DNA from 4 places in the Porphyromonas levii genome. Region 1 is predicted to be linked to each of the others. Evidence: riboswitches for the same ligand, from Rfam matches in the RefSeq annotation. Region 1 holds a riboswitch; each other region holds the start of a gene.
The links. A riboswitch is a leader RNA that binds a small molecule or an ion and turns the genes downstream of it on or off. The one in region 1 is predicted to bind cobalamin.
Positions count from the first base shown of each region.

Region 2: linked by a shared signal. The riboswitch ahead of IX315_RS04275 (DUF5074 domain-containing protein) and the one ahead of IX315_RS04740 (TonB-dependent receptor plug domain-containing protein) in region 1 are both predicted to bind cobalamin.
Region 3: linked by a shared signal. The riboswitch ahead of IX315_RS05750 (anaerobic ribonucleoside triphosphate reductase) and the one ahead of IX315_RS04740 (TonB-dependent receptor plug domain-containing protein) in region 1 are both predicted to bind cobalamin.
Region 4: linked by a shared signal. The riboswitch ahead of IX315_RS08250 (TonB-dependent receptor plug domain-containing protein) and the one ahead of IX315_RS04740 (TonB-dependent receptor plug domain-containing protein) in region 1 are both predicted to bind cobalamin.

Region 1 covers NZ_JADRGN010000015.1:17,451-24,879, forward strand. Annotated here, with positions in the region: gene IX315_RS04720 (MATE family efflux transporter) at 1-667, shown strand, start outside; gene IX315_RS04725 (metallophosphoesterase) at 676-1,812, shown strand; gene IX315_RS04730 (M16 family metallopeptidase) at 1,842-4,682, shown strand; tRNA gene IX315_RS04735 (tRNA-Thr) at 4,720-4,792, shown strand; cobalamin riboswitch at 5,021-5,241, shown strand; gene IX315_RS04740 (TonB-dependent receptor plug domain-containing protein) at 5,391-7,429, shown strand, end outside.
Region 2 covers NZ_JADRGN010000013.1:12,695-20,123, reverse strand. Annotated here, with positions in the region: gene IX315_RS04280 (TonB-dependent receptor) at 1-2,055, opposite strand, end outside; gene IX315_RS04275 (DUF5074 domain-containing protein) at 2,065-3,186, opposite strand; cobalamin riboswitch at 3,333-3,518, opposite strand; gene IX315_RS04270 (Na/Pi cotransporter family protein) at 3,670-5,496, opposite strand; gene IX315_RS04265 (phosphoglycerate kinase) at 5,648-6,859, opposite strand; gene IX315_RS04260 (putative transporter) at 7,018-7,429, opposite strand, start outside.
Region 3 covers NZ_JADRGN010000021.1:6,303-13,731, forward strand. Annotated here, with positions in the region: gene IX315_RS05715 (D-alanine--D-alanine ligase) at 1-741, shown strand, start outside; gene IX315_RS05720 (1-acyl-sn-glycerol-3-phosphate acyltransferase) at 738-1,928, shown strand; gene IX315_RS05725 (isochorismatase family protein) at 1,930-2,478, shown strand; gene IX315_RS05730 (DUF4494 domain-containing protein) at 2,491-2,925, shown strand; gene IX315_RS05735 (YggS family pyridoxal phosphate-dependent enzyme) at 2,929-3,588, shown strand; gene IX315_RS05740 (hypothetical protein) at 3,674-4,018, shown strand; gene IX315_RS05745 (YiaD family glycine zipper/OmpA-like lipoprotein) at 4,049-4,726, shown strand; cobalamin riboswitch at 4,828-5,019, shown strand; gene IX315_RS05750 (anaerobic ribonucleoside triphosphate reductase) at 5,062-7,429, shown strand, end outside.
Region 4 covers NZ_JADRGN010000043.1:5,801-13,229, reverse strand. Annotated here, with positions in the region: gene IX315_RS08260 (cobaltochelatase subunit CobN) at 1-2,835, opposite strand, end outside; gene IX315_RS08255 (HmuY family protein) at 2,839-3,438, opposite strand; gene IX315_RS08250 (TonB-dependent receptor plug domain-containing protein) at 3,458-5,446, opposite strand; cobalamin riboswitch at 5,558-5,762, opposite strand; gene IX315_RS08245 (dihydroorotate dehydrogenase electron transfer subunit) at 5,986-6,765, shown strand; gene IX315_RS08240 (dihydroorotate dehydrogenase) at 6,771-7,429, shown strand, end outside.

The sequences.
Region 1 (7,429 bases):
TAAGCCTAAGTACTTCAAGTTTAAGCTAGGCTATATCGGGAGTATCCTTAGCATTGGCGTAGCACCTTTCGTGATGCACTTAGCATCCAGTATGGTGCAAGTGATGAAAAATACTAGCCTTGTGAAGTACGGTGGGGATTATGCCGTAGGGGCTTACGGAATATCCAATAGTATTGCCACCCTTATCTTCATGCTCATTATGGGATTATCTATAGGTATGCAACCGATTGTGGGGTACAACTTCGGGGCTGGCAATATGGGTAGGGTTAGGGAAGCATTCTCCAAGACGGTCAAGATTAATGTGACCATCGGGCTCATTGGGCTTACTCTAGCTCAGTTATTTCCCGAGCAAATAGTGCGGCTCTTTACTGCCGATACCGAACTTATCGGGATTGCGTCTATCGCTGTCTCTATCGAGACCTTCGCCTTTTGGGCTGTAGGGTTTCAGGTATCTACGGTTCACTTCTTCCAGAGTATCGGTTCAGCTTGGCGGTCACTTATACTAAGTGTTTCCCGCCAAATTGTGCTCTTGATACCTGCACTGTATATACTGCCACAGTTTATGGGACTCAAGGGAGTATGGTTGTCGACCCCCGTTGCCGATATCCTCTCCTTTACCGTCTCTTTATTTATGATTATCAGATTCTTCCAAAAGCATAAAGAATAAGTATCCTCATGCGCATGCTAATTATCTCGCTGGTGGGTCAGCTCCTTATGAATCTACTCCTACTCACTGCGGTTTGGAAAGGGACAATAAAGGGATCTATTTGGCGTAAAGTCAGTTTAGGTTGGGTAGGACTAGAGCTACTCTACTTCGTATATATCGTCGTTTCCAGTGCTTCTCTCAATAAGAATGGGGAATTTATGCGAGTAGGCGGACTGATATTCAGCAACTACTATATATATATAGGAGTACTATTAATGCTCCTAGTATTAGCCTACCTTGCAATATGGATACTGCAGAAAACGGGGGTCATCAAAGGCGATATCCCTAAGCGTAGAGCTAGAGGTTTGGCTATGCTCATCCTGATGCCGATAACGCTTATCCTATGTATCCAGGGCTACTACAATACGATGCAACCAGTGGTCACTCGTTACAACGTTTCCCTACCCTACAATGGTTCGTCTCATGACCTCAAGATAGCACTCATCACAGATATACACTTTGGAGATATTATTACCCAGGAGCAGGTGAGTAAGATGGCTAAGATCGTACAAGATGAAAAACCGGACTATGTCTTTGTAGGAGGCGATCAGTTGGACTACTACTTCCACTACGTAGAGGAATATCCAGAGGTTACAACACTGATGCGCGCCCTACATCCCGACCCCTCCAAGATATTCCATGTACTAGGGAACCACGAGTATTATATCGATCTAGAAAAGAAATGCGACTGGCTAAGTAGTATTGGTGTATTGCTACGCGACCAAGTAGTACGACTAGAGGATAGCCTCTATCTAGTGGGAAGAGATGACGCTATGAACAAACAAAGGCTTCCCCTAGTAAAGCTTATGGATCAAGTACCTATAGGAGCTTCCACTATGGTTCTAGACCATCAGCCTAATGAACCTGAGGAAGAGCGTGCTAGTGGTGTAGACCTTGCCATGCATGGACATACACACGACGGGCAGTTTATCCCCTTCAAGTGGCTCCTAGGTATGATATTCGAAAACTCTTATGGCTATATTGAGGAGGGTGGCACACACTATATAACGAGTTCAGGATTTGGGCTTTCCTCTTCTCCGATTCGGATTGGCACCAAGTCGGAGGTAGTTATCATTAATCTACATCTAATACGTCTAAGACCATGAAACCTTTACTATTCCTAACAGCAACAATTATGACTATCAACGTTTCTCTAGCTCAGACCGAAATGGTCGAGGAGCTCACACTATCCAATGGACTTACGGTCTGGCTCTCTCACGACTCTTCGGAGCCTAAGGTTTACGGTACCGTGGCGGTGAGAGCTGGGGCAAAGCATTCCCCCAATACAGGTATTGCACACTACTTTGAGCACATAATGTTCAAGGGCACTAAGCGTATCGGTACAGTAGACTATGCCAAGGAGCAACCTATTCTAGCTGAGATAGCTAATCAATATACGCTTCTTAAGCAAGCCAACAGTGCTGCGGAGCGACAGGAGATACAGAAAAAGATAAATCAGCTCAATATTGAGGCTACTCAGTACGCTATTCCCAATGAGTTCAATAGACTCATCACAAAGTATGGCGGGACGGGACTCAATGCTGGCACATCGTACGACTACACTGTATTCTTCAACACCTTTTCGCCTGAATATCTCGAGCATTGGTGCGAGCTGAATAGCGAGCGCATGGTAGCGCCTGTATTCAGACTCTTTCAGAGCGAGCTAGAAACGGTATATGAGGAGAAGAATATGTACTCTGATAACATGGGGACTCAGCCCATGCAGGAGGTAATGAAGCGAGTTTGCGCACCACACCCTTACCAATTCCCTATTATTGGCAGTACAGAGGCACTTAAGTCGCCCGACCTACATGCTATGAAGGAGTTTTTCCATACCTATTATCGAGCAGGAAATATGGCACTCATACTAGTGGGAGACTTCAAGCGCGAAGGACTAGAAGAGTTACTAGAGCGCACCTTTGGCAAGATAGCTCCTGGCAATGCGCCTAAGGAAGAGATGCCTAAGCCTAAACCATTCAAGGGACATGAACGATTAGATGTAAAGCTCCCTATCCCCTTTGTTAGTGGAGCAGCCTACCTATGGCAAACGGTTCCCAATACACATCCCGACCAGATTACTCTATCTCTCATCCAATCCTTACTCTCTAATGAGGGCAAGACAGGTCTCCTAAATAAGCTCACCATAGAGGGAGACATTATGGGAGCATCGCCAATAGCCACCGCACTCAATGACCATGGTGTCTTCGGGTTCTTTGCCGTGCCTAAGCTACTACATAGTAGAAAGAAGGCTGTGGCGATGGTGATGAAGGAAATCGATAAGATAAAGCGAGGAGACTTCACTGACAAACAGCTTCAAGAGGTAAAGCTCATTATTGAGCGGGAATACCTACAGCAGATTGAAAGCATTGAGAAACGCTCTAATCTACTGAGAGATCTTTACGCTCAGGGGAGGACATGGGATTCATTTAGCCAAGACCTAGTGCGCTTACGTTCTTTGACTAAAGAGGAAGTTATGCGTGTAGCTAACCTCTACCTAGGTAGTGACTTCTTGGAAATCAGGAAGAAGACCGGAAGATATCCTAAGGAGCATCTTAATAAGCCTCCGTACCAGCCAGTAGTAGCTCCTAACCAAGGAGCCCAATCCGACTTTGCCCGGCACATGGATTCTTTGCCTATTTCCGACATTCCCATACGGGCACTAGACTTCACAAGAGATATTGAGCGACGAACCCTTACGGGCAATGGATTGGTACAACTCTTCAAGACCACCAATAAGGAGAACGACCTCTTTACTCTAGATCTCCTCTACTTCCAGCAAGCCACTAAGCATCCAAGGCTAGAGGTACTAGAGTACTACCTAGACCTAGTAGGAGGTGGAGGTTGGAGCAACCATGAGTTCAATAGTGAGCTTCAGGCACTAGGTGCTTCCGTTACATTCGAATCAAGGGATAGCTTCTTTGTCATCAAGCTCACGGGCTTTGACCATCATTTCAATGAGAGCATAGCGCTCTTAAGCCGCTTCCTCTTCGATGTACAAGCCGAGAAGAAGGCGATGAAGAAGCTCATGGAGAGTAAGAGCTTATCGGATAGAGCCACGAAAAAAGACCCTACAACACTCTCTAAGAGACTTCTCGAGCTAGCCCGCTATGGGGAGGATGCACCCTATAAAACATCCATCAGCAAGTCTGAGCTAAAGAAGATCAAGCCCGCAGACCTCATTGAGGAGCTTCAGCAACTACTACGTAGCGAAGTGGATATTCACTATACTGGTTCTTTGGATATCGACACTATCGCGCCACAGATTGTACAAGCGCTACATGCCAACGACATAACGACCAAGGGCGAAGGCTATAGTCATATTCCGTCGATTGTACAGCAGCAATCACGGGTACTATTTGCGCACGAGCCTAGTGCTACCCAAGCCATTATCAAGATTTACCTCCCCTTGGGAACTCTGACAAAAGAGCAGAAGGCTGCTATCAGACTATATAATAGCTACTTGGGCAGTGGTATGAGCTCGCTTCTATTCCAAGAAGTTCGCGAATTCCGTTCACTTGCCTACGGCGTGGGTGGGTATGCAGACTTCGCACCTGCGACAATAGCAAATGGCAAAACAGACTACGTTATCACCCTGAGTACACAGGCAGATAAAGTAGTCCAAGCACTCAAGTTGGTAGCAGAGCTTATAGAGAGAGCGCCCGATGATGTAAACCGTTATGCCAACGCCCGACAGGGATTGCTCAGTATGGCAAGAACCTACTACCCTACCCTACGTTTGCGGTCACGACAAATAAGATCACTGGAGCGTCAGGGCTACAGTAAGGATATTTCGCTCATGATTCAGGAAGAGCTTCAGCACCTTACTCAGGAGCAAATCATCTCGGCTCATGAACAACTAGTAAAGGGAAAACCTATCACAATCACCATAGTAGGTAATCGTAAACATATAGACCTCCAAGCGCTAGGTAAACTCTACCCAATCAAAGAAGTAAAGATTGCTCACTTAATTGACTAATTATTTACAATAAATTGTTACCTTTGCGGAGCAATTCGCCGAAGTAGCTCAGTTGGTAGAGCAACGCATTCGTAATGCGTAGGTCACGGGTTCGAGTCCCGTCTTCGGCTCTTTAGCCATCAAAGGTCATTATCGGGATGTTGTTTTTGCACCCTATAGATAAGCGGCTCCTCTACTGAATATGTTTCTTCCCTTAGGAAAGTGAAGGAATATGCTCAGTAGAGGAGTTCTCATTTTAGCTCTTAGCATTGACAATAATTTGGATATATTAGCTATTATCGAAGTCTAATTCACGTAATACTGCTGTATCATATACCTAAGAAGAAAAATATTGTTACCTTTGTACCTAGTTGCGAGGCATGAAGATTTCTATACTAGAAGTTATCGTTTAATAGGGAATTTGGTGAAAATCCAAAGCAATTCCTGCTACCGTAAATGTCTGAGAGGGTATGTTCCTCTAGTTATCGGTACTCATAAGTTATGCCACTGAAGATAATTCTTTGGGAAGGCAGCCGATAATCGACAGAGCCGGGAGACCTGCCTAGCATCACAGAAATTGTATTATTGATGAATACCTATGCCCAGGAATAGGCAGGTATTTGGTTTATTTTATTGATTATTCTTATAGTGATGTGCTTTAGAGATAGGCATAAATTAGGGTACGCAATCTCATGTGTACTGCTCTGTTGTGTATTTGGCACCAACCTTATGGCGCAGACCAACCCATCTGACTCCATCAAGATGTATGGAACCTTAGACGAATTTGTAGTTACAGGTACTGGTACACAGCATTATAGTTCCTCCTCTCCTGTCCGCACGGAAGTAGTCACAAAGCAAGATATCATCAGCGTATCTGGCGAGAGTATTGAAGCCATGCTAATGGCTCTATCCCCATCTTTCGATGCCCTAGGCAGTGCTATGGGGAGCGGTATTACGCTCGGAGGCCTTGGCAATAATTATATCTTGGTATTGGTCAATGGTCGGCGCTTGCACGGCGATATAGGTGGAGAGAATGACTTGAGCAAGATAGACCCCAATATGATAGAGAAGGTAGAAATAGTAAGGGGCGCAGCCTCTACGCTGTATGGCTCCGATGCTATGGCGGGCGTCATCAATATCATCACCAAGGATTATACCGACACGCCCCTCTCTATCCTCAACACCTCACGCATAGGCTCCTACGGTCAGTGGCAACAAAGCAATACGCTAGCTTGGGGGTACAAAACCTTCTCTAGCGTCACCCAGTACTCTGGAGATAGGAGTAGCGGTTGGCAAAATAGCACCCAAGAGATTTACCGCAACGAACTCTATGAGAATAGTACAACAGAGACAACCAGCGCATTCTACAATCATAAGCTCCAACAAGAGTTCGCTTGGCGTCCCAATAAACAATGGGAGGGAAAGGCGACAGGCATGCTCTACAAGAAAAGGATATTCCACACCCCTGGAGCGCCACGCTGGAGAATGTATAACCTCAGGTACAATGATCAATCAGCGAGTATAGAGACCACCTTCCGACCAAGCATATACCAGACCTATAGTTTGCTCGGGAGCTTCGACCGTCACGCTTATCACTACGATTACTATAATAGGTATATGGATGAGTATATCAAGGAAGAGCTCCTTGATGACGGTCGAATCCACTACGTACCTATACCATTCTACTACCAGCCCGGAGAGTCCTCGCTCGAAAGCGATCAGCGACAGTATCTAGTCCATGGTAAGGGCATCATGCAATTGAGCGACCAACACCGCTTCTCTTTCGGTATAGAAGGAATAGTGGATCACCTCATCGCACCTAATCGTATGCCCAATGGCTCTGCCTATTCATATACACTCGCAGCCTATGCTCAGGACGAATGGCAGATAAGTAAGGTCTTCAATATCACTGGCGGATTGCGATACATCTACCACAATGCTTTCGGTAGCCAGGTAACTCCGAAGATATCTTTTCACTACGTACCTGGCAATATCGGACTACAGATAAGAGGTACTTATGGCAGAGGGTTCAAGACCCCAACCATCAAGGAGATATACTATGAGTATGAACGTGCCATGATGGGAAAGCTCAGAATGTACCTCGGTAATCGTGACCTCAAGCCACAAGTTTCCGACTTCGCTTCTCTAGGATTTAGCTATACACCTACCCGCCGCCTGACCATGCACCTATATGGTTCATACAATCAGGTAAGAGATATGATCACGCTTATCCCCGTGAAGCTCCCTCCTAAGTATTATAGCGATGAGGGACGTGTTGTGGATGGAGCAATGCAGTACGTCAATGCCGAAGATGCACAAATATGGGAGCTAGAGTACACACTCAACTGGCGCCCTACCAATTACCTAAAGCTATCTGCCGGATACACTTATACCAATACGATGGCTACAGTATTCGATGCTAATCTTACAGAAAAGGGGCAACCACCAGTAATGGTGAAGCACCCTATTGATGGTACCTCAACCCATAAAGGCACTCTTGGGGCAACCTATACACTCAAGAAGAAGAAGTACGAGCTAACGGCTGGTCTACACGGTCGTATGCAATCGGAGCGCTACTACGCTTACTATGGCAATGCCCCTGGATACATGCTATGGCACCTTACTACCACTCAGAAATTTAAGTATTGGAAACATTGGGATCTTCAGCTCGCACTAGGTATCAATAATATCCTCAACTATAGGGAAACCCATCCTTATGGTCTCAACTTCGGTACCAAGACACCTGGCCGCACGGTCTTCGCTAAGGT
Region 2 (7,429 bases), on a different contig from region 1:
GCTGAAGTTAGGCGATATGGTGATGAAGAGCTCGAAGTTGCGCCCTGGCATGGGATAGCTCATGACGGTCTGATAGTCGGCATTAAATAAGTTCTTCACCGCTAGTTTGAGCCCTAGGTCTAGAGCTCGTGTAGAGAATAGTTTCTCTATCGAGACATCGTGCATGTGGTAGGGGGCAACTGTATATAGCTTACTTGGGCTATTGCTTGTAGAGGTGAAGCGCTCGCTGTAGTAGGCGTACTTGTAGGTGAAGCGCCATGAGGTGTAAGTGCCTGTCGCAATCAGCGATGCTGAGTGGCGAGGGATATAGACGAGCTGTTTGCCGATGGACCTATCGTTGTTGAATATGGATGGTCCCTGATTAATCGAAGGGGTCCAAGAGTAGTTGACCTGTAGGTCTATCTGTGCCTTGGGACTAATGCGATAAGCTCCCTGCAGAGCACTTTCGATACCATAGGCGTGTACGTTGTTGTAATTAATAGGTGTCCAAATAGCACTACTACCTCCTGCAGGAAGCCACACAATCCAATCGTGTACTCTGGAGTCGAACCAATTTAGAGAGCCAGAGACTTTCCAGTCCTTCTTCCCTATGGCATAGGTGAGCCCGATATCGTAAGTAAGTCCTTTCTCGGGGCGAAGGTTGGGATTGCCCCCAGGGATATAGAAGAGGTCATTGAGGGTTGGTTCGTGATAATTACGGCTTACCGAAGCTACCAGCGCTAGGTTGGCAGGCTTGTAGATGAGGTAATCCACGAAGAGCGCAGGGATAAGTGGCGTGGAGCGATTGCCATACACCTCGAACCTAAGTGCAGGAGAGATGCCGAGACGGTCGGTAGGGGTATACTTGGCAGATAGGTAGAGGCTCGCCTCTACTCGCTTGTGTAGGAGTCCTTTGGATAGGTCGGGGTCGCCCGTAGCATGTACCTTGCCTGCCGTGCGTGCCTGCTGTAGCGCTATCTTGGCTGAGCCATTAAGCATGAGCTTAGGGCTTGCAAACCACTGGGCTTTGCTCTCGGCAAAGGTATTGTGCAATAGGCTACGGGTCTGGTAAAAGTAGGAGACAGGCCCGTCTATCACTGCCCTGGAGCCATTATCGTAAGAGATATAAGAGGTACTATGCCCTAGTCGGTTCTCCAGTGACCATTGCGCTCCGATATAATTATGGGTCAATACGCCACGTAGGCTCTGTTCTCTATTCTCATTGACCCTAAGGGCGGGATTGCCATAGTCTACCGACAATAGTGGTAGTTGCCTATAGCTACTTGTGCCCCATAGGGAAAGCCCTATCCGGTGGGCGGGATTAGGCTGGTAGGCTAGCTCTTGAAGTAGGTGGAAATCTCGGAAGGCACCATTGCTATTCCGCTCGCGAGGGTGGTACGAACTCAGGATATTCCCCTCTTCGTCCTTGATATCAGCCCACTCATCTTTATTGGTGTAGATGAAGTCGTTGCGGCTAGAGGCGGCTACGAGACGGGTGCTGCTCTGCCACTGCTCGCCACTGTACGTGTAGCGCAGGTACTCATCGAAGGTTTTGTAGGAGCCAATGCCCTGTGTGTAGGTGAGTAGATGCCCGTGAGGGAGCTTAGAGAGGTCGGTATTAAGCACCACGGCACCACCTAGTCCGCCACCCCCTTGGCTGATAGAGCTAGAGCCGTGCAGGAGTGCGGCATTATCGACAAAGTAGCTCGGTATAAGGCTGAAGTCGGTAAATCCAAGCGTAGGTGAATTGAGTGCCACCCCATTCCAGTCTACGCGGGTATGGCTGGCAGCTGTACCACGAAAGGAGACGGTGCTGAGTGCCCCACGCCCTTGTTCTTTTACGAATATACCGCTTCCGTAGGTGAGGACGTCTCCCAGAGAGAGCGCAATATTATCGTGGAGTACGAGTGGCGCTATCTTGCTCTGCATCACACCTATTTGGCTGAGCGGTCTTCGGCTGACTACCTCTAGCTCCGAGAGGTTGTACTGCTGTTGTATCAATAAAGTATCACGCTCCTCTGCACTTGTGGGAAGTGCGAGGAACGCGATACTAAATATGGCTAGCAAGAGCCTCATTGGGATTAATTATTTCTTGACGTAAAATACGAAGTCGATGGGCAGTACCCCCACTGAGAAGCTATCGAGCTTCTGACCATCTGCGGAGTACCTATATACTGTGCCCTCTTGTTTGTTGTCCTTACTGTCTCCGATGTAAAGGTCGCCATTTGGTGCTACAGCCAGAGAATAGGTATTACAATTAGATGGCATATTGATGAAAGGTGTAGCCGGAATCTCTTTGTCTGTAATGCTCATCTTGAAGATGTGTGGTGCATTGAAGAAGTAGAAAGCATCCTTAGCGAAATTCATCCTGAGGTGCGAAGTCGCAGGATACATAAGATCCTTAAACTTCGTAATCCCCCCACCAACCTGATGTGCGGCATAGTTGACCTTGGAGTCAATCGTCCAGATGGTAGGGTTCTTACCCACCCAAGACTGACCTTCACAGAGTACCCATACCTTACCATTCTTATCCATGTCCATGCTCTTGGGTTGTAGACCTACCTCAATCTCCTTGACCACTTTGTCCTGAGTCGTATCGATAAGTAGTACCTTGCTATTGTTGCTCCAGCAGCTCACGAGTACGTGCTTGTCGTCTACTTTTAGCCACTCCTCCGTACTGAGGTCGAACTTCCCAGCACCGTGAATAGCAGACTGATAAGTAGTGATTTTTCCGGTTGTCTCCATCGTCCGGGGATTGAAGATTGTGATATCGCCCGAACCCAAGTGAGACACGTACGCTTTGTCGGAACTTACGAAGTAGATGTACCGCGGGCTCTCAATCTCGAGCTGACCGGTACGCTTCATCGTCTTAGGGTTTAGCCTATAGATGACATTAGAGTTGCCAACCACTATGTACAAGTCGTTGCCAAAGAAGGATCCGCTTTGTGCTGTATCGCCGAGCTTAATACCATTCGTCTTGTTGAAAACTTCTCTTATAAGCCTCTTCCTGTCTGGCGCATACGCATCTATAGATGCATTAGCTTTGCCCTTACCGCCTGAATTAATGACATACACAGTCGGAGGCTCAAGATTTATCGGCTCTGGTGTTGGTCGGTCATTGCTAGGAGTGCAGCTGGTAGCAAGCGCGAAGAGCATCAGAGACAAAGCTCCGATGCGGAGTGCTAGATTGTCGAAATACTTGTTCATGCCTTTCTTTTCTTTTGTCGTTGTACTAAACTTTATCACTCGCTTGGGGCGCAACACCTACAAAGAGAAAGAAAGACAGCTACGACTGCCTTGGAATGACGGCACCTCCACACCCGGAAGGCGTCATCGGCTCTCTGTGCAAGCGCATTGCACCAAATTGAAGGGGAGGTCTCCCGGCTTAGCTCTTCTCTACTATTGCCTTCCCAAGCACCTTTTCGGCTCAGTGGCTTATAATAGCACGATACCCTAATCTATAGGGGAAGCATCACGGTAGCGGGTACTGCTTTGGACTTGTGCACCAAATTCCCTTACCCCATCTCTTGTATTGGCAAAGGTAATATATTTTCTGGAACTTCCCAATTTACTTTAAGATTATTGAATGAATGTGTATTTGCGCAATGCAAATTTCCCTCCTACAGAGCTTTAGAAAGGACTCTATAGGAGGGGAATTGGTGCCTGAAAAGAGGCGATTACCATTGGCGATTACTTCTCTTCGCCGATAAATGCTTCTACTACATTGACAGCGTAGTCGCCTATTCGCTCGTATTCGTCGATGATATCGAGGTAGTAGACTGAGTCTTGGTATGGATAAGCATTGACCTGCAGATCCTTTAGGTTCTCAGTAACTAGGAACTTATACTTGATGTTGAGTGCTTTCTCTAGGTCTTGAGATATAAGTAGCATGTCCTGAGCATTATCTTCATTGTCCTCTAGTACGCCTTTCATGTGATTGAGGATATTCTCGAGCATTTCATGAAGTACGCCTAGGTGTGCGGCAATGATTGGGTTCTCCTTGATGCCATCATCGAGCTTACGTCGGAGGATGCGGGCTATCTCGAAGCAGGAGTCCCCGATGCTCTCTATCTCGCTAGCTATACGGAGGTACTTCTGAACCTTGTGGCGTGACTCTCCACTCAGGTCTCCTCGGGATAGCTCTGTCAGATACTGCACGATTTCTATCTCCACTCGGTCGCAGATGCGCTCATACTTATCGATGCGGGTAAAGACGAGTTCAAACTGATCTCGCTCTTGGATATTGCTCAGCTCGCGAACCATTCGGAGCATGCCTAGTCCCTTATCGGCGAAGGAGACAATCTCCTTATTCACCTGAAGCAAGGATAGCTCACTTGTGGAGAGCATACGTGTAGAAAGGTACTGTAGGTGGGAATACTCCTTTTTCTCGGCAGCCTTCTTGGAAGGGTGGATAACCTTATTGCATATCTTCACGATGACTGGCACAAACCAGATCATCACTAGAGTATTGGAGATGTTGAACATCGTGTGGAAGAGCGACAACCCTATACTGATGGCGCCTGCAGAGCTACGTATGGTGGCTTGCAAACGACTCAGCTCGGGATCGAAAATAGGGTCTTTGCCCGTTATCATGGCTACGTCGCCAGGCTGGAACCGAGCATTGAGGTCGGCAATCATAGGGAATAGGTTGCGAGGGTCATAGCCATCTATTCTCTCTACAATACCTGAAACGAGGTTGATAGCTGGGAAGAAAAGGAAGAGTACCCATACCACACCGAAGACATTGAATAGGGTGTGTGAGAGTGCGGCACGCTTAGCATTGTAATTGGCACTAAGGGCAGCGAGGTTGGCGGTAATAGTAGTACCGATATTCTCTCCTAAGATCATCGCTGCGCCCATCTCGAAGGGGATCCATCCTTGGCTACACATCACGAGGGTGATAGCGACTGTGGCGCTTGAGCTCTGCACTATGAAGGTGAGGATAGTACCGATAAGAAGGAAGATGAGTACCGATCCGAAGCCTAGGTTGGTATAGGTCTGGAGAAATGAGAGCGCCTCGGGGTTGTTCTGAAGGTCGGGCATAGATTCCTTGAGGAACTGAAGCCCCAGGAATAGGAGCGAGAAGCCGAGCATGAAGTCGCCCCACGAGTTCATCCTAGCTTTCTTGGAGAAGATAAATGGTATCGCTACGGCAATGAGGGGAATGGCAAAGGCACTGACGTCTACCTTGAAACCTAAGAGTGAGATAATCCAAGCAGTAGCGGTGGTGCCTATATTGGCTCCCATAATGACGCTGACCCCCTGGGCTAGCGTAAGTAGGCTGGCATTGACAAAGCTCACGGCCATGAGCGTAGTCGCTGAGGATGATTGTATCAGTGCGGTGATAAGAATACCCGTAAATACACCGAATACACGATTGGAGGTCATTGCAGAGAGAATACTCTTCATGCGGTCGCCAGCCACCTTTTGTAGCCCTTCGCTCATTATCTTCATTCCGTAGAGGAAGATGCCGAGCGAGCCAATGAGGTGGATAAAGTCAAGAATACCGTAATCCATTTCTTACTATTGTTTCCCTAAACATAATTACTCCGCAAATTTAGCTAAATCGTAATGGAGTAGCAAAGGAAAAGTCTTAAATATGTTCATAAAATAGGGTCTGACAAGGCAAATGCCTTATCAGACCCTCTTGTAATAGCGCTATTACGGTTTACTTCCTATTGATTGCGGCGATGCCTGGAAGTACTTTGCCCTCAATGGCTTCGAGGAGGGCACCTCCGCCTGTAGATACGTAGCTCATCTGATCGGCAAGACCAAACTTATTGACAGCCGCTACAGAGTCACCACCACCTACGAGAGAGTAGGCGCCCTTAGCGGTAGTCTCGGCAATTACCTTAGCCATTGCCTCTGAGCCCTTGGCGAAAGTGTCGAACTCAAATACACCGAATGGGCCATTCCACAGGATGGTCTTGGAGTCGCGAATAACGGCAGCGAACTTCTCCTGTGTCTTAGGGCCGATGTCCAGACCTTCCCAACCATCAGGGATGTTGTTGCTATCTGCAACTTGGGTATTGGCGTCGTTGGAGAAGTCGTCTCCAATTACAGAGTCTACGCCAAGTACTAGGTTTACACCCTTCTCCTTAGCCTTACGCTCTATCTCTAGCGCGAGGTCGAGCTTGTCGTCCTCACAGATAGAGTTGCCGATCTTACCCCCACGAGCCTTCATAAAGGTATACACCATGCCTCCGGTGAGGATTAGGTTGTCTACCTTATTCATTAGATTCTCGATAATCTCGATCTTACTGGAGACTTTGCTACCACCCATGATAGCGGTGAATGGGCGCTCTACCTTGTCCATCACGCGCTCTACTGCAGCTACTTCCTTACCCATAAGGAAGCCGAACATCTTGTGGTCGGCATCAAAATGGTCTGCGATAAGCGCTGTAGATGCATGTGCACGGTGTGCAGTACCAAAGGCGTCATTGACATAAACGTCTGCCATATTGGCTAGGCGCTCAGTGAATGCAGGCTGCCCTGCCTTGCCATTGCCCTTACCCTCCTCTTCGGCGTGGAAACGGAGGTTCTCTAGGAGTTGCACCTCGCCATCCTTTAGCTCGTTGGCCATCTGGAGTGCTTCGTCGCTCACGCAATCGTCGGCAAACTTAACGGGCGTACCCAATAGCTCCTCTAGGTGTGGACGGATGTAGTCGAGAGAGAACTGCTTATCTACCCCCTTGGGTCTACCCATGTGGCTGCCGATGATAAGGCGACCGCCGTCCTTCTGAATCTTCTGAAGTGTTGGCAGTGCCGCACGCATGCGGGTATCGTCGGTAATCTTCTTATTCTCATCCATGGGCACATTGAAGTCTACGCGTACAAAGACGCGCTTGCCCCTAAAGTCAAAATTCTCGATATTAGCCATCGTAATTGAATCTTATATTGTTTGAAGTATTTATTCTACCTAATCACCACGCAAATATACTTATTATTTTAGTGATAATACGAATAGTGACCAACGTATAGGATGATACCTACGTTGGTCACTATTCACATTCTATTATTCTCTTGCTGCTCTTGTGCTTAGAGTAGGAATATAATCATAAGCTGTGCTGCGAGTACCCTCAGGAACATCGTAAGCGGATATACCGTAGCATAGCTTACGGCAGAAGCCTCGTTGTCCGATAGGCTATTGGCATAGGCTAGGGCAGGAGGGTCGGTAGTAGCACCTGCCATCATTCCTACTATCTGTAGGTAGTTGAGCTTTAGGATAAATCGACCTATGAAACCTACTACCAGTAGAGGAATCATCGTAATCAAGAGACCATACCCTACCCAAGCCAAACCGCCCTGGTTCACTATCGTATCGATAAATCCGTTACCTGCGTTGATGCCGACACAGGCGAGGAAGATACTGATACCCATTTCACGAAGGATAAGGTTGGCACTCGTGGTGGTATAAGATACGAGGTGTACTTTGTATCCGAAGCGTGCT
Region 3 (7,429 bases), on a different contig from region 1:
CATGGCACGCCAGGGGAGGATGGGTTGCTTACAGGATATTTGGACATGCTTGGGATACCGTATAGTTGTTGTCCTACGGCTATTGGGGCGCTAACCTTCAATAAGTACCTCTGCAAGCACTTCCTGCACAGTTTCGGCATAGCAATAGCGCCAAGTGTACGACTAAGACGTGGCGATGGTATTCGTCCGATGATCCTTGCTGTGGAGCCAGGATTGCCCGCTTTTGTCAAGCCTAATGTGGGAGGTAGTAGTGTTGCCACCACACGAGTAGATGCGGTGGAGGGGTTACTCCCTGCCGTAGAGGCGGCTTTTGCCGAAGGGGAGGAGGTCTTAGTAGAAGCGCTGATTACTGGTACAGAGGTCACTTGTGGAGCTTATGAGGATGCAGAGGGCTTGCACGTACTCCCCGTGACCGAGGTGGTACCAAAGCGTGCTTTCTTCGACTACGACGCCAAGTACAATGGAGCGGTAGAGGAAATCACACCCGCTCGTATAGGGGATATGATGACTACCGAGATACAGCAGCTCACCAGAGAAATCTACGGATACCTCGGTGCTTCGGGCATCATCAGGGTCGACTACATCATTGAGGATGGGAGACCAATACTACTGGAGGTAAATACAACTCCTGGTATGACTGCCACGAGCTTTATACCACAGCAAGTAGCTGCCGATGGGAAGGACATAGGCACAGTATTGGAGGGGATTATTAATTATCACTTAAGCAGGAAAAGAAGATGAGCAAGGAACTAATCAGCACTGAGGATGCGTACTTCGAGAGTATACGCCCATACCTGGATAGCGAGGTGCAGGAAGCAGTCCAGCAGATCATAAAGGAGGAGACGATTCTAGCAGTAGCCCATGAAGTATGGGGCGATATCTCCGAAGGACAACTAGGGGCAATGGCTGCGGAATGCAAGTCTATCAAGGACTTTAAGGTAAAGATGGCAAAGCCCATCATTGACTATATCCTGAAGCACTCTACCTTCTCGCTCACTATGTCGGGCAAGAGTAAGCTCGATAGGAGTGGTGGGGAGAAGTACCTCTTTATATCCAACCATAGAGATATCATACTAGACTCTGCCTTTCTCAACTATCTGAGTATCGAAGCGGGGCTTCCTTTGCCTCGGATAGCTATTGGTGATAACCTTTTGATTACGGAGTGGATAAGGGCGGTAGTGCGTCTCTCTGATGCGTTTATCGTGAAGCGCAAGCCCTCGATGCGGGAGATGCTGGTAGAGAGCAAGCGATTGAGCAACTATATCCGCAGCTCGGTAGTAGGGGATGAGGCGTCAGTATGGTTGGCTCAAAGCGAAGGTAGGCGTAAAAACTCAGATGACCGCACACAGACAGCTGTACTGAAGATGCTCACGCTGAGTGCCGAGAAGGGACAAAGTGACCAAGAGCTATTAGAGGAACTAAAGATAACGCCGATAGCCATTACCTATGAGTATGACCCTTGCGATTACCTCAAAGCAAAAGAGATGCTGGCGAAGCACCTAGACCCTGAGTGGAAGAAGAGCCCCATAGATGACATGATCAATATGCAGACAGGGCTACTGGGACAGAAGGGGCGCGTGCACTTCAGCATAGGTGAGACGCTTAGAGACCTCTCGGCTCTTACTCAGAGTGCTGGCAGCAAGCAGGAGATACTCAATGTAGTGGCTCAGGAGATAGACCGCCAAATCTTTACAAACTACCGACTTTACCCCAACAACTATGTAGCGTTTGACCTACTACATGGAGGACGACAGTTCGAGCACATGTACAGTCCAAAGGAGGAGCAGACATTTGTAGACTACCTAGAGGGTCAGGTGAAGAAAGTAGAGGCTGCCGAGGAGCACCAGTCCTTCGTAAGAGAGCGTATACTAGAGATGTATGCCACCCCTCTGAAGAATCACTTAATCACGACTAAGCAGATGCGGTAGTATGAAAGTGCTGATAATAGTTGACCCTCAGAATGACTTCATTACAGGGACACTCCCTGTAGCAGGTGCCAAAGAAGCGATGGATAGACTAGCGACAGCATTGCCCAAAATTCCTGCGGAGGAGATTGTGGTAACGATGGATGCTCATCCCATTGGGCACTGTAGCTTCGAGGCACAAGGCGGTATGTGGCCACCACACTGCGTGAAGTATAGTGTGGGTGCAGCGCTTTGGGAGCCGCTTATGGAGGCACTAAGAGTGGGACAAGGCCCAGTGCACTTCATAGAGAAGGGCGTACGGAAGGAGCTAGATGAGTACAGCGCTTTCGCAAAAGGGTACCCTACCCTTCTCGACAAGGCTAAGGAGGTTTTCCTATGTGGCATAGCAGGGAATGTATGTGTACTCTATACCTTGAACGACCTTGTAAAGCATGGGTTAGGGCAAAAACTCACGGTCATCACCGATGCAGCACCTAGCCTTGACGACGGCACTGCTTTGAAAGATACGATTAAAGAGAGTGGCGTAGGCGTAATAACACTAGAGGATTTTTAGGATATAAGAAATATGAGTTGGTTTGATTGTAAGATTACATACGAGAAAGAGATTAACCAGTCAGGCAAGATGCGTAAGGTGAGTGAGAGCTACCTTATCGATGCAGAGACTTTTACCGATGCGGAGGCTCGTATGGCCGAAGAGATGAATGGCAGGGGTAGCTTTGTAATGGATAGCGTAAAAAAAGTACGCCTCTACGACCTATTCATCGATGATAAGAGCGAACGCTACTATAAGTGCAAGGTAGGCTTTATCACACTAGACGAGAAGGCAGGTGTGGAGAAAAAGAAGTACGTACAGATGATTGTGCAAGCGGATGATATTGATCACGCTCTAGAGAACCTCCACAAGGGGATGCAAGACACACTAGGCGAGTATGACGTAGCTAGTGTATCCGAGACGCTCTATATGGATGTATTCAAGTATCAGATAAAAACAGAGGGATAAGTCGTGGATATTAAGGAACGACTGGAAGCCCTACAACAGGAGCTACCAGAGACCACTAAGCTAATAGCCGTATCCAAGTACCACACCCAGGAGGAGGTACTAGAGGCATACGAAGCCGGACAAAGGCGCTTCGGAGAGAATCGTGTGCAGGAACTACTTCCGAAGTACGACGCTCTGCCTAAAGATATTGAGTGGCACTTGATAGGCACACTGCAGCGTAATAAGGTAAAGTATGTGGTACCCTTCGTGCACATGATTCACAGTATCGATAGTGAGAAGCTACTTCAGGAAGTGGAGAAGGAGTGTATCAAGCAGGGGCGAAAGTACCTCCCTGTATTACTGCAGATACATATATCTGGAGAGGAGACCAAGCATGGATTTTCGCTAGAAGAGCTACAAGAACTAATCAATAGCGATCGCCTTAGAACCTACCAGCATGCTCAGATATCAGGCATCATGGGTATGGCTTCGCTGACAGACGATATGGAGCAGGTCGAGCGCGAGTTTGCACAGATGAAAGCACTCTTCGACGACCTACGTACTGGTGCTTTCAGTGAAAGCTCACACTTTACTGAGCTCTCAATGGGTATGACACACGATTATCCTATTGCCGTAAAGCATGGTGCAACCATTATTAGAGTAGGCAGCGCAATTTTCGGTTAATTTATAGATTAGAATAGACAACATATCGGATATTTTCCTACTTTTGTGGTGTAGTATTATAAGACATAGCTAGAGATAAAGTTTTATGAATGAGATAGACAACCCTTTTAACCTCGAGGAAGAAGACCTCGATTGGTACGACGAAGAACTTCTCGAGTTTGTCAGAGAAGAGACAGCTGAGATAGAAAGTATCACAGAGCTCTTGGATCAGGATATCTTGTATCTCTACGAGCTTTGGGAAGAGTACACAGAACAGCTAGATGGCGAGGAGGAAGTCGTAGAGGTAGAACCCGAAGACTTCCACGAATATGCGCTTAAGAGTGCAGCTGAGGACGAACAAGACATCTCCATATCTGTGGAGGACATGGTGCTACTCATCCAGTTGCAACAAGAGTTCGACGTCTCTCTCGAAGAGGACGATGACGAGTAGGATTAGTATTTATTTTAATAGTTAGATGTTATGAGTAAGATTAAAGGTTTTCTAAGTGTAAGTATAGTTACCATCGGTTTGATACTGAGTGGTTGTGGTGCTAGTAATTCTCTAAAGGGCGCTGGTATCGGTGCCGCAGCAGGTGCCGCTATCGGTGCTGGCATAGGTAGAGTAGCTGGCAATACTGGTATAGGTGCTATCATAGGCACAGCCATAGGTGGTGCGGCTGGTGGTATCATTGGCAACCAAATGGATAAGCAGGCGAAAGAGCTAGAGCAGCAGATTCCTGATGCTACTGTAGAGACCGTGAATAATGGTGAGGCCATCCGTGTTACATTTGATAGCGGTATCCTCTTCCCAGTAAACTCTAGTACGCTTAACGCTAGTTCGCGCGAAGCACTTCGCAAGTTTGCTGAAAACATGAATGCCAACCCTGATACGGACATCAAGATTGTGGGTCATACCGACAAGACTGGTAGGTATGAATACAACATGCAGCTATCCCGTGAGCGTGCGATGAGTGTACTCAACTTCCTCCGTGCGCAGAGGGTAGAGAGCGCTCGTATGATGGGTGAAGGTGTAGGTCCAGATCAGCCAGTCGCCATGGGCGATAGCAAAGCTGACCTAGCTAAGAACCGCCGTGTAGAGATCTTTATCCTCCCCAATGCCAAGATGATTAAGGAGGCTAAGGAGGCTGCTAAGAAGTAAGCAGACACACGCTAGACATACATTTTATATACCCCCTCGGTAGATTGGTTAGTGCCAACCTACCGAGGGGATTCTTTGTAACTTTGGATAGGGATACAAAAATAAATCGTTACCTTTGTGGTGCTATAAACAAGACGGAGGTAAGGGAAACTGGTGGAAATCCAGTACAGTACCCGCTGCTGTAAGTCTCAGTAATACTCTGCTATACACACATAAGCCACTGCCTACTAGAGGGTGGGAAGGCGTCGTAGAGTGAGACGAGTCAGAAGACCTACTTCGGCTCTGTTACATCTAGTATATTTTTTGTTGAACCATTACTTTCGGGAGTTAAAGTTATGACCAATCCTATCAAGTACATCATCAAGCGCGATGGAGTCCAAGAGGCGTTCGTCCCTACCAAGATAGAGAACGCCATCCTAAAGGCCTACGTAGCGGCAGGCTACACCGACCATTTCGTGGAAGTCAAGTCGGCTACACTTAAGATTCTTAGCCGTATAGATAAAGATGTGATATCCGTGGAGGAGGTGCAGGACATTGTGGAGAGTGAACTCATGCACTTCAATCCTGATGTAGCCAAGCGCTACATCCTTTACAGGGAGTGGCGCAATACTGAGCGACAGAAGAAGACAGCTCTGAAGCAATCATTGGATGGTATCGTAACTATTGACAACAACGATGTCAACCTCAGCAATGCCAACATGAGTAGTCATACCCCATCAGGACAGATGATGACTTTTGCATCGGAAGTAACTAAGGACTACACCTATCGATACCTACTCCCTACCAAGTACGCCGAGGCGCACCGTAGGGGTGACATTCATATCCACGACCTAGACTACTATCCTACCAAGACGACCACCTGCGTGCAGTACGACTTGGCAGACCTATATGAGCGAGGATTTCACACCAAAAATGGAGGCATCCGTACCCCCCAGAGTATTCAAAGCTACGCCACACTGGCAACCATCGTATTCCAGACCAATCAGAACGAACAGCATGGTGGACAAGCCATACCAGCTTTCGACTTCTTCATGGCACCTGGAGTGTATAAAACCTTCGTGAAACATGTGGCGGATCTACTACAATTTGCACTCCAGACGGTAGACGAAAGCGTGGATATAGAGTCTAAAAAGGCTAGAGAGCTAGTAGCCCAACACCTACACTCCATACTCCCCTCTTCTACCGAAGTCGATCATCTGCACGAGGCGATATGCGAGGAGTATTATGAGCACCTTAATCGTCGCCTTCTTGTGAAGGTCATCGAGAAAGCCATAGAAAGGAGCCGACGCGATACCCATCAAGCCATGGAGGGCTTTATCCACAACCTCAATACCATGCACTCTAGAGGTGGTAATCAGGTGGTATTTAGCTCGATTAACTATGGCACCGATACTTCTCCCGAAGGTCGGATGGTAATGGAGGAGCTTATGAAAGCGACCATAGAGGGTTTGGGTGACGGCGGAGAGACCCCCGTCTTCCCTATTCAGATATTTAAGGTAAAAGAGGGCATCAACTATTCCGATGCAGACTACGAACTAGCGCTGAAGAACTTCGATAAGGCGCTGGCAGGGGAAGTATTCTTCTCTTGTCCCAACTTCGACCTCTTCCTACGTGCCTGCGATACTACAGCCAAGGCACTTTTCCCCAACTTTGTCTTCCTCGATAGCACGTTCAATCGTCACGAATTGTGGCGAGAGGACGACCCAAAGCGCTACAAATACGAAATAGCTACAATGGGATGCCGCACGAGGGTATTCGAAAACCTCAATGGCGAGAAGACCTCTATAGGCAGAGGCAACCTCTCATTCACCACCATCAATCTCCCAAGACTTGCGATTGAAGCCATGCGCTATGCCGAGGAGCACTCCACGCTCCATACCGACCAAGGTACACTGAGGAGCATGGCGGTAAATAAACTATTCGAGAGCCTACGCGACCTAGCCCGACTAGTGGGAGAGCAGCTCTATACCAGGTATGAATTCCAAAGAAGTGCCCTGGCACGCCAATTCCCCTTCATGATGGGCAACGATGTATGGAAGGGAGGTGCCGCCCTGCGCCCCAATGATAAGGTAGGCGATGTACTCAAGAGTGGCACACTCGGCATAGGTTTTATCGGAGGGCACAATGCCATGTACGCTATCTACGGAGAAGGTCATGGCACCAACGATCAGGCGTGGGAGACCCTCAGACAGTGCCTAGTAATCCTCAACGAAGTGGCTGGAGAATTAAAGGAGAAATATCACCTCAATTACTCTGTCCTAGCAACACCGGCAGAAGGATTATCCGGACGCTTTACCCGAATGGATAGGAAGCGATACGGGATCATAGAGGGCGTAACCGACAGAGACTACTACGTCAATTCTTTCCACGTAGATGTCAAGGAGCAAATCACTATTGCCGAGAAGATAAAGCGTGAAGCACCATTCCACGCACTCACTGGTGGCGGACACATTACGTATATAGAGCTCGATGGTGAGGCGAAGAAGAATGTGCGTGCTATCTCCAAGATAGCAAAGCTAATGAAGGAGCAAAACATTGGCTATGGCTCTATTAACCACCCAATAGACACATGCCAAGAGTGCCACTACAAAGGTATCATCTACAGTAAATGCCCAATCTGTAAGAGCGAACATATTCTGAGGATGAGGCGCATCACTGGGTACCTTACTGGAGATCTGAGCTCGTGGAACTCCGCTAAGCGTG
Region 4 (7,429 bases), on a different contig from region 1:
TATCAATCGGGAGGTAGCGAGATCGCGAAGCTGTCCGGATACTTGCACTACGATATCTATGCGCGGGCGCCCTAGTTCTTCAGCGGGGATAAGCCTAATATCTGTGACTCTGCCCATTCGGTCTCTTATGGGCTCCACCCCAATCATAGCCATTGCCTGAGCTACAGTAGCGCCTTCGCTCTCGATAAATTCCCCAGCCCAGAAGGTATAGCTCACCTTGGTAGGGTACGTACCATGGCTCTTGAGATAATTTTGTAGGGTTTGTTCAGCTAATTGTTTCCCCGTATTCCATGCCTTCTCGGAGGGAGTAGACTCTGCGTTGATAGAGTATAGATTGCGCCCGGTAGGGAGTGCATTTGGAGAGCGAACCGCATCTCCGCCTGGTCCAGGAGCTATGTATCCACCATTGAGCCCTTGGATAAGAGCGTCCATCTCCAAGGAGGGAGAAGAGACCAATAGGTTGCGGTAAGTCAGTAGGTCGTTGACGGAGGCTTTTAAGCCATTAAGTAGAACTAAACCAGCTGAGTCGTTTGCCGCTATCTTATGGGTGATAGCGCTAAGGATAGAAGATGAGTTGCCACTTTTTATTGCCTGAACAACGAGAGGTGTTAGGCGTTGGAGGTAGTGTTTGGAGGCGAATGCGGCGCTCTCATATTCCTTAGGTGTAATCTTGCCGAAGTGACGGTCTAACTGAGCCCATTGGTAAGCTATAGCATCAATACCCATAGCCTTGACTGTCTCTACTATTTCGTCGGGGGTGTAGGGTTCCCCTAGTGTGTAGAGTTTTCCTGTGATTTTCTCATTAGCAATCTCCTCTAGGAAGTTCTCTATATAGGTGACTTCCTCTTCGGAGTAAGGTTTGTTGGGGTTATCATCAAGCTGAAGGTCGGTGTGGAGATTGAGACGTAGGCATTCCCGCTTGAATGCAAGCCCCTTCTCCCTACTATTATCAGCGTACACCTCTTCCAGGAGGGTAAATAGTTCTTGGTATTGTTGGCGTGTTTTACTCTCTCTAAATGGTGGGGTGAGGTAGGAGACAATAGCTGCGTGTGTCCTTCGCTTAGCGATGACACTCTCCCCGATATTAGAGATGCTGTAGTAGTAGAAGTGCGGAAGGGTACCTATCAAGGCATGGCTCCAATCGTAATGAGAGAGGGCTACTTGCTTGCCTGGGATAAATTCGAGGTTACCATGGGTGCCGAAGTGTACTAGTGCATCGGCTTGGAATCCTTCGTTGATCCATAGGTATTCAGCAATGTAACTATGAGGGGGTGGTAGTTCCACTCCATGTACCATCTTGAACTGGTCTTCGGTAAACGATGGTGACTGCTGTGGTAGAAGTACGATGTTGCCATATTGCAGCCTTGCTACGGCGATTGCGGGTTCACCCTTGGGGGTGAGTGTATTCATGTAATCCCCAGGCGCTACACCGTATTGCTGTACCACCTCATCGTACTTTGAGGCATGTAGGCGTTTCCCAACCCACTTCTCGTAGTCAGAGACCGTGATGAGTTGAGGATGCTCGTTTTGGATATACTCGTCAAGTAGTTTGCCTGAGTAGTTGCGCCATATAGCGCCTTGCTTATTGATTTCCTTAGTAAATGCTTCTAACGAACTGGGTAGTCCATCTACATTATAGCCCTCACTTTGAAGCCTTTTCAGGAAGTTGTACAATGAAGGAACTACCTCCAGACCCGCAGCTACCAAGGAGTTGTTGCCTGGTCCTCGGAAGTATACAATGGCTACTTTCTTATCGGCATTGCGCTGTTCCCTCAAATGCATATAGCGATCCACAGTCTCCATAAATTGTTTGATGCCCTCGGGCTGTGCTTCTACTGTAACAAGATTATCGCCTTGGGCTTGTTCTGTGGCAATCACCATTGGGAGTATTCCACCGTCTAGTTCGGCTAGGGTTACTCTTGCGGTAAGGGATCCTGCAGATAGTCCTACTTTGTCCTCCAGCCATTGGTCCTCGGTCTCACTAACCGGAATAGGGCAGAAGGTAGGTATATTGTGCTGGGCTAACCAAGTGTCCCCTTCGTTGGTAGCAAGTCGCCCCATAGGAATATACACTAGTCCATCGGGGTGTATCTGTGTGAGAAGATCTAGCCGGTGTCTGGTAGAGAGAAAGGGATAGACATTGTAGCCTATTTTAGTGAGCCCCTCTATCAGTGTGTCTACGTGAGCTCTGTTGCCTTCCAATGGTGCGAGCGTGCCCGAGATAAGAGCTAAGCGCTTCCCTTCGGGGTGGTATAGACCTTTGCTTTTAAGGTATGCAGTAAGCTCATCAGCGCTTTGGAAATACTCTTTGTCGCTAGTGTAGTAAAATAGATCTTCTGGTATGATTTCAGGCGCCTTTGCCTTGTGTGAAAATAGTTTCTTAGGGTCTAGTTCTGCTCTGATATACCTTAGGAGGTTACGGAAATTATCTTTGCTACGATGTATATAGTAGAGGTTGAGTTGTTCTCTTTGCTCATCAGTGATGTTGTGACTCTGAATGCGATTGCTTTGCATCACATAAGAGTAAATAGGGATGCCCTTTTGCTTCGCCTTCTCAATAGCTTCTTGCTGTTCGTCAGTGGGTCGGAATCCAGCGCCGAAAATAAGAATAGCGTCGTAGTTAGGAAGACTAGAAGCCTCCTCCTCTGGTACTGAGTGTACTTTTATCTGCCAGTCTTCATTGGCGTATACGAAGTTCGATGCCTGATACGCTGGGAAGTGGACGAGTGCGATCTCAGTAGGAGCTATATAGCGGCGGTACCCCCATAGCAATCCAAGTGCCACTATGATTGTCCCTATACCGATAAGGAGGAGACTTCTATTCTTCTTTTTCATACTTTACTTCTTAGTTGGCGTGAAAGGGTATTCGTACCTCATCGTGATGTGTTTATTCTCAAATGATACCATCTGTACCTTAGCAATCTTGCCATTGGCACCTTTTACAAGGAAGATAGAGTTGTCGTACTTGTGAGGAGGACGACCACCACTTGCTAGCCAACTTTGCAGTAGCACATTGCCGGGTACCATTTCAAACTGTGGCGGCATAATAGGAGCGCCTTTGTCGTTTACTTTAGCGACACGGATACTCTTATCCACTTCCCAAGAAGCTCCTGCAGGGATAGCCATTACAGCTCCAAAGGTAAGTTCTTTTGTCTTAATAACACCGCCCTGTCCTTTGCCAGATGCCCCACCATTAGTGCGGGGGTAGTGACCTCTGAAGGCAATATCCCATCCCAAGTTGTTGTTATAATCTGCGTCACTTACCGTCACTACAGTGCCTTTCTCGAAAGAGAAGTAGACGAACTTGCCGTAGTTGGAAGCGTCGATGACGACCGTCTTTACCTCCGTCGTTTGGGGGGTATCCTTCTTGTCGCCTTTACACGAGGAGAAGCCCAAGAGAGCTAATCCAATCAAAAAAGTAGTAGTAATCTTTTTCATTGTAATACTTATTAATTATTTAGAAGTTGAAAGTAATCTTTCCGAAGAATCGTCTTCCCGGATCAAAGGTTGTCAGATCTTCTGGATCCGTAAAGTTGAAGATGTTTTGCACCCCAAGTGAGAGCGAGACATTCATATCTCCCTTCTCCCAGGGTGTCATCTGTGCAGTAGCACGCCATAGAGAGTATGCACTTTTTGTGCGTTCTTCTACAGTGATCTCCTCTTTTCCCGTAGTGCTATTGATGCTTTTACGCTCCTGGTCATACATCTTTGGGGATATCCATCGACCTGAGATAGTGAGAGAACTTTGCTTCCCTAGTAGTCGTCCTCTAATAGAAACTACACCACTCGCAGAGTGCTTGGCATTGCCCTGAAGCTGCAGCCCATTCTCCATATTGATAGCATCTGTGAAAGTGTAATTTGCACGTATAGCTAGCCAAGAGAGAGGATAGATGTCGGTGTTGACCTCCATGCCCCTAATCCTTACCTGACCAATATTCCTGTATCTTAGCTCCGTCCACTCTTCTCCGTTATCATTTGTGACTCGTACGAATGAGGATTGTATCTTGTCTCGTAGGGTATTCTGATACACCTCACCACTTATGGCGAATGAGGGCATACGGTATTCAAGAGATAGGTAGCCGTATTGTGAACGCTCTGCCTTGAGGTTAGGATTACCGATGTTGTGAGATACTGCTCCCATCATGAAGTCGGAGTAGAGTTCCGTATTATTGGGTGCCTTGAAGCCCATGCTATAGCCCGTTCTCACCTTGAAATACTTAGTAGGAGCGTACATTAAATTAACCTTAGGGGTGAAGGCATTCCCAAATGCTGAGTGGTGAGTGTACCTTGCTCCACCAGTTAGATTAAGGATAGGGAGTAACTGCCAGTCACCCTGAGCAAATAGGTTGAGGTCGTATACCTGTCGTGTCTTAGTCTCTTTGCCAAACTGGATATCGCTATAGTCCTTATTGATATTCACCTCAGTACCGCCAATAAACTCCAGTTGGCTGAGGGGCTTAAGTATATCCGTTAGTCTGATTGTGTGCTGATGAAACTTAGCATCAGCAGGCTGTGTCTTACCTTTTATTATGGTATGGCGGGTATAGTGGTCAGCAAAGTAAGATAGGCTTAGTTTATGTATGCCTACTGTGTGCTCACCTAAAATACTATAAGAGAAGTTACTATTCCGATACCTATCTTCCTTAATACTAAGCGGTGGATTGAACTGGTCTTGAAGAAATAAGTCAAGGCTTCCAGTTAACTGTGTAGCCCCTCTCTCCCACCATAGTTTTTGCTGTAGACTATAGTTGCGATACGGATTAATAGTGTAGATCTGCTGATTCTCGGGATTTAGGTTGTAGCCTTTTGTGCCGAAGTAGTATATTGAGGTGCGTCCCGACCAGACACCATGCTTGCCTCCTATACTGAGATCTGCTATGCTGTTATTGAACTTCCCATACTGGAAAGACCCTGAGCCCTCAAGCTTACGTGCCGGTTTCTTGGTGATGATATTGATAACCATGCCGATGGCATTAGAGCCATAGAGAACCGATGAAGCACCTTTGACGATTTCGATCTGTTTTATGTTGCTTTGGGAGATACGGCTAAGGTCAATATTCCCTCCTGGGGTCTTAGCAAGACGTTCTCCGTCCACGAGTACGAGAATGTAGCTATTCTCCAGTCCTTGGGCTTGCATATTGATGCCTCGACCATCCCTTTTGAAGGAAAGCCCTGGTAGGTTATATTGGAGGAGCTCGGTTATATTCTCAAAGTTGCTAGATGTTATCTCTACATCCCCAATGACGCGAGTTAGTATGGGCGCAGCCGATATAGCCTTGGGCGTTCGTGTCGCTGTTACGACAAATTCATCGAGGTACTTATCCCACCGCATTGTACTATCATTGTGCTCAGGAGCGGTGTAGTTCATATCGGTTTGGGCATACAAAGAAGTCCCTACAATAAATATGAAGTTGAGCAATAGGAAGAGCTCGAAAGATTTCTTCATGGTTATACAAATAGTTCCTATACCATACCAAGTGCTAGTAACTTGCCCATCTATAATAGTCTAGACCACTTAACCTCACACCCGGAATAGTTAGTGAAAACATTGCTTTCAATAAGTTATTACGCTTTGGCAGGTCTCCTGGCTTATTCCATCAGCACACAGAGCCTTCCCATCCTATTGTCTTGCAGAGTATGGACAGTGGCTTACGGATATCTACATGCCTTTATAGAATTTACAGTAGCGGGTACTGCTCCAGACTTTCACTGGATTCCCTTTTCAATGAGCTAGGAGGAACTCCATAGCTTATCACCAAATTTTATCGCTGCAAAGGTAGAGATAATTCTAATCGTGTGCAACCTTAAGGGCGCAAATAACTATTAGTAGAACCCTGAAGTAATGCTACTTGTGAGAAATACATGACAGCATACTCTGGATAGGCTCCGTATAGAGAAGCATCCTTCTCTATGCGGAGGATGTGGGTGAAAGGGAAATTATAGTTAATTTTGTAGGCAATATGGGAAGTGGGTATTGGCAATCGTATGAAGAAGGATATATTTGATATTGAAATGGAGCTGGTGGGACGGGAAGTCTACTCCGATAGACTTTTCTTGGGTCACTTTGCGCCTACCAACCGTGAGCAAGTAGTACCAATTTGTCTGCCTGGGCAGTTCGTGGAGATACAGGTTAAGAATTGCGATGGCGTGATGCTTCGCCGCCCTATATCGGTCTACGCAGCAACCGAGAGAACTCTCGATCTACTTATTCAAAATGCGGGTAAAGGCACAGAAGTATTATGCAATGCTCCAGTAGGGAGTCGGTTCAATATCCTATTGCCCTTGGGTAATACATTCCGTATACCTGAGGCAGGAGCCCGTCCGCTGCTTGTAGGTGGCGGAGTAGGGGTAGCCCCTATGTATGCGCTTGGTTGTGCTATGAAAGCTAAGGGAATCGAGCCTACTTTCCTTCTAGGAGCTAGGAGCGCGGGGCACTTCTCCGATCTTTCTCATTTCGAGTCTGTAGGGGAGCTGTTTATTACTACTGAAGACGCTTCTCTAGGGGAGCAAGGATATGTGACTCAGCACTCGATATTAAGAGCACAGAAGTTTACACATACATATATGTGTGGTCCTACACCGATGATGAAGGCCGTAGCTCGTTGGGCACGCGAGGAAGGCATCCCATCTCAGGCATCGCTCGAAAATCACATGGCTTGTGGTATAGGTGTGTGCCTCTGCTGTGTAGAACCGACAGTAAAGGGACATAAGACGGTTTGTAATGATGGTCCTGTATTTGATACTACCGAACTACTTTGGGACTAAGCGCTATGGAGAAGAATCTAGTGGTTAGAATAGGAGAGGCGGAACTGAAGAATCCAATCACAGTAGCTTCAGGTACATTCGGAGATGGTCTCCTAATGAATAGGATCTACGATGTCTCTTGCTTGGGAGGAATTTTTACTAAGGGAACCACGCTAGAGCCGCGCGAGGGTAATGCGCCCCAGCGTATGGCGGAGACTCCTTCGGGAATGCTCAATGCCGTGGGCTTGCAGAATAAAGGGCTGGAGTACTATGTTACCCAAACGTATCCTGAAGTGATGAAGTTAGGCACCGAGATTATTCCTAATGTCAATGGGTCTACAATAGACGATTATATCGCAGTGGCTTCGGCAATGGATAAGTTGGAGGGTATTCGTGCGATGGAGCTGAATATCTCTTGCCCCAATGTGAAGAATGGGGGTATGGCTTTCGGTGTCTCTGAGAAAGGAATTGCTGAGATTGTCTCAGAGATTCGGAGGGTGTATAGCCATACGCTTATTGTAAAACTCTCGCCCAATGTGACTGATATAGCTCGTATGGCGTGCATAGCCGAGGAGTATGGTGCGGATGCGGTGTCATTGGTCAATACTTTTCTTGGTATGGCGATAGATGCGCATAAGCAGAAACCTATCCTTTCGACTGTGACAGGTGGGCTTTCGGGACCAGC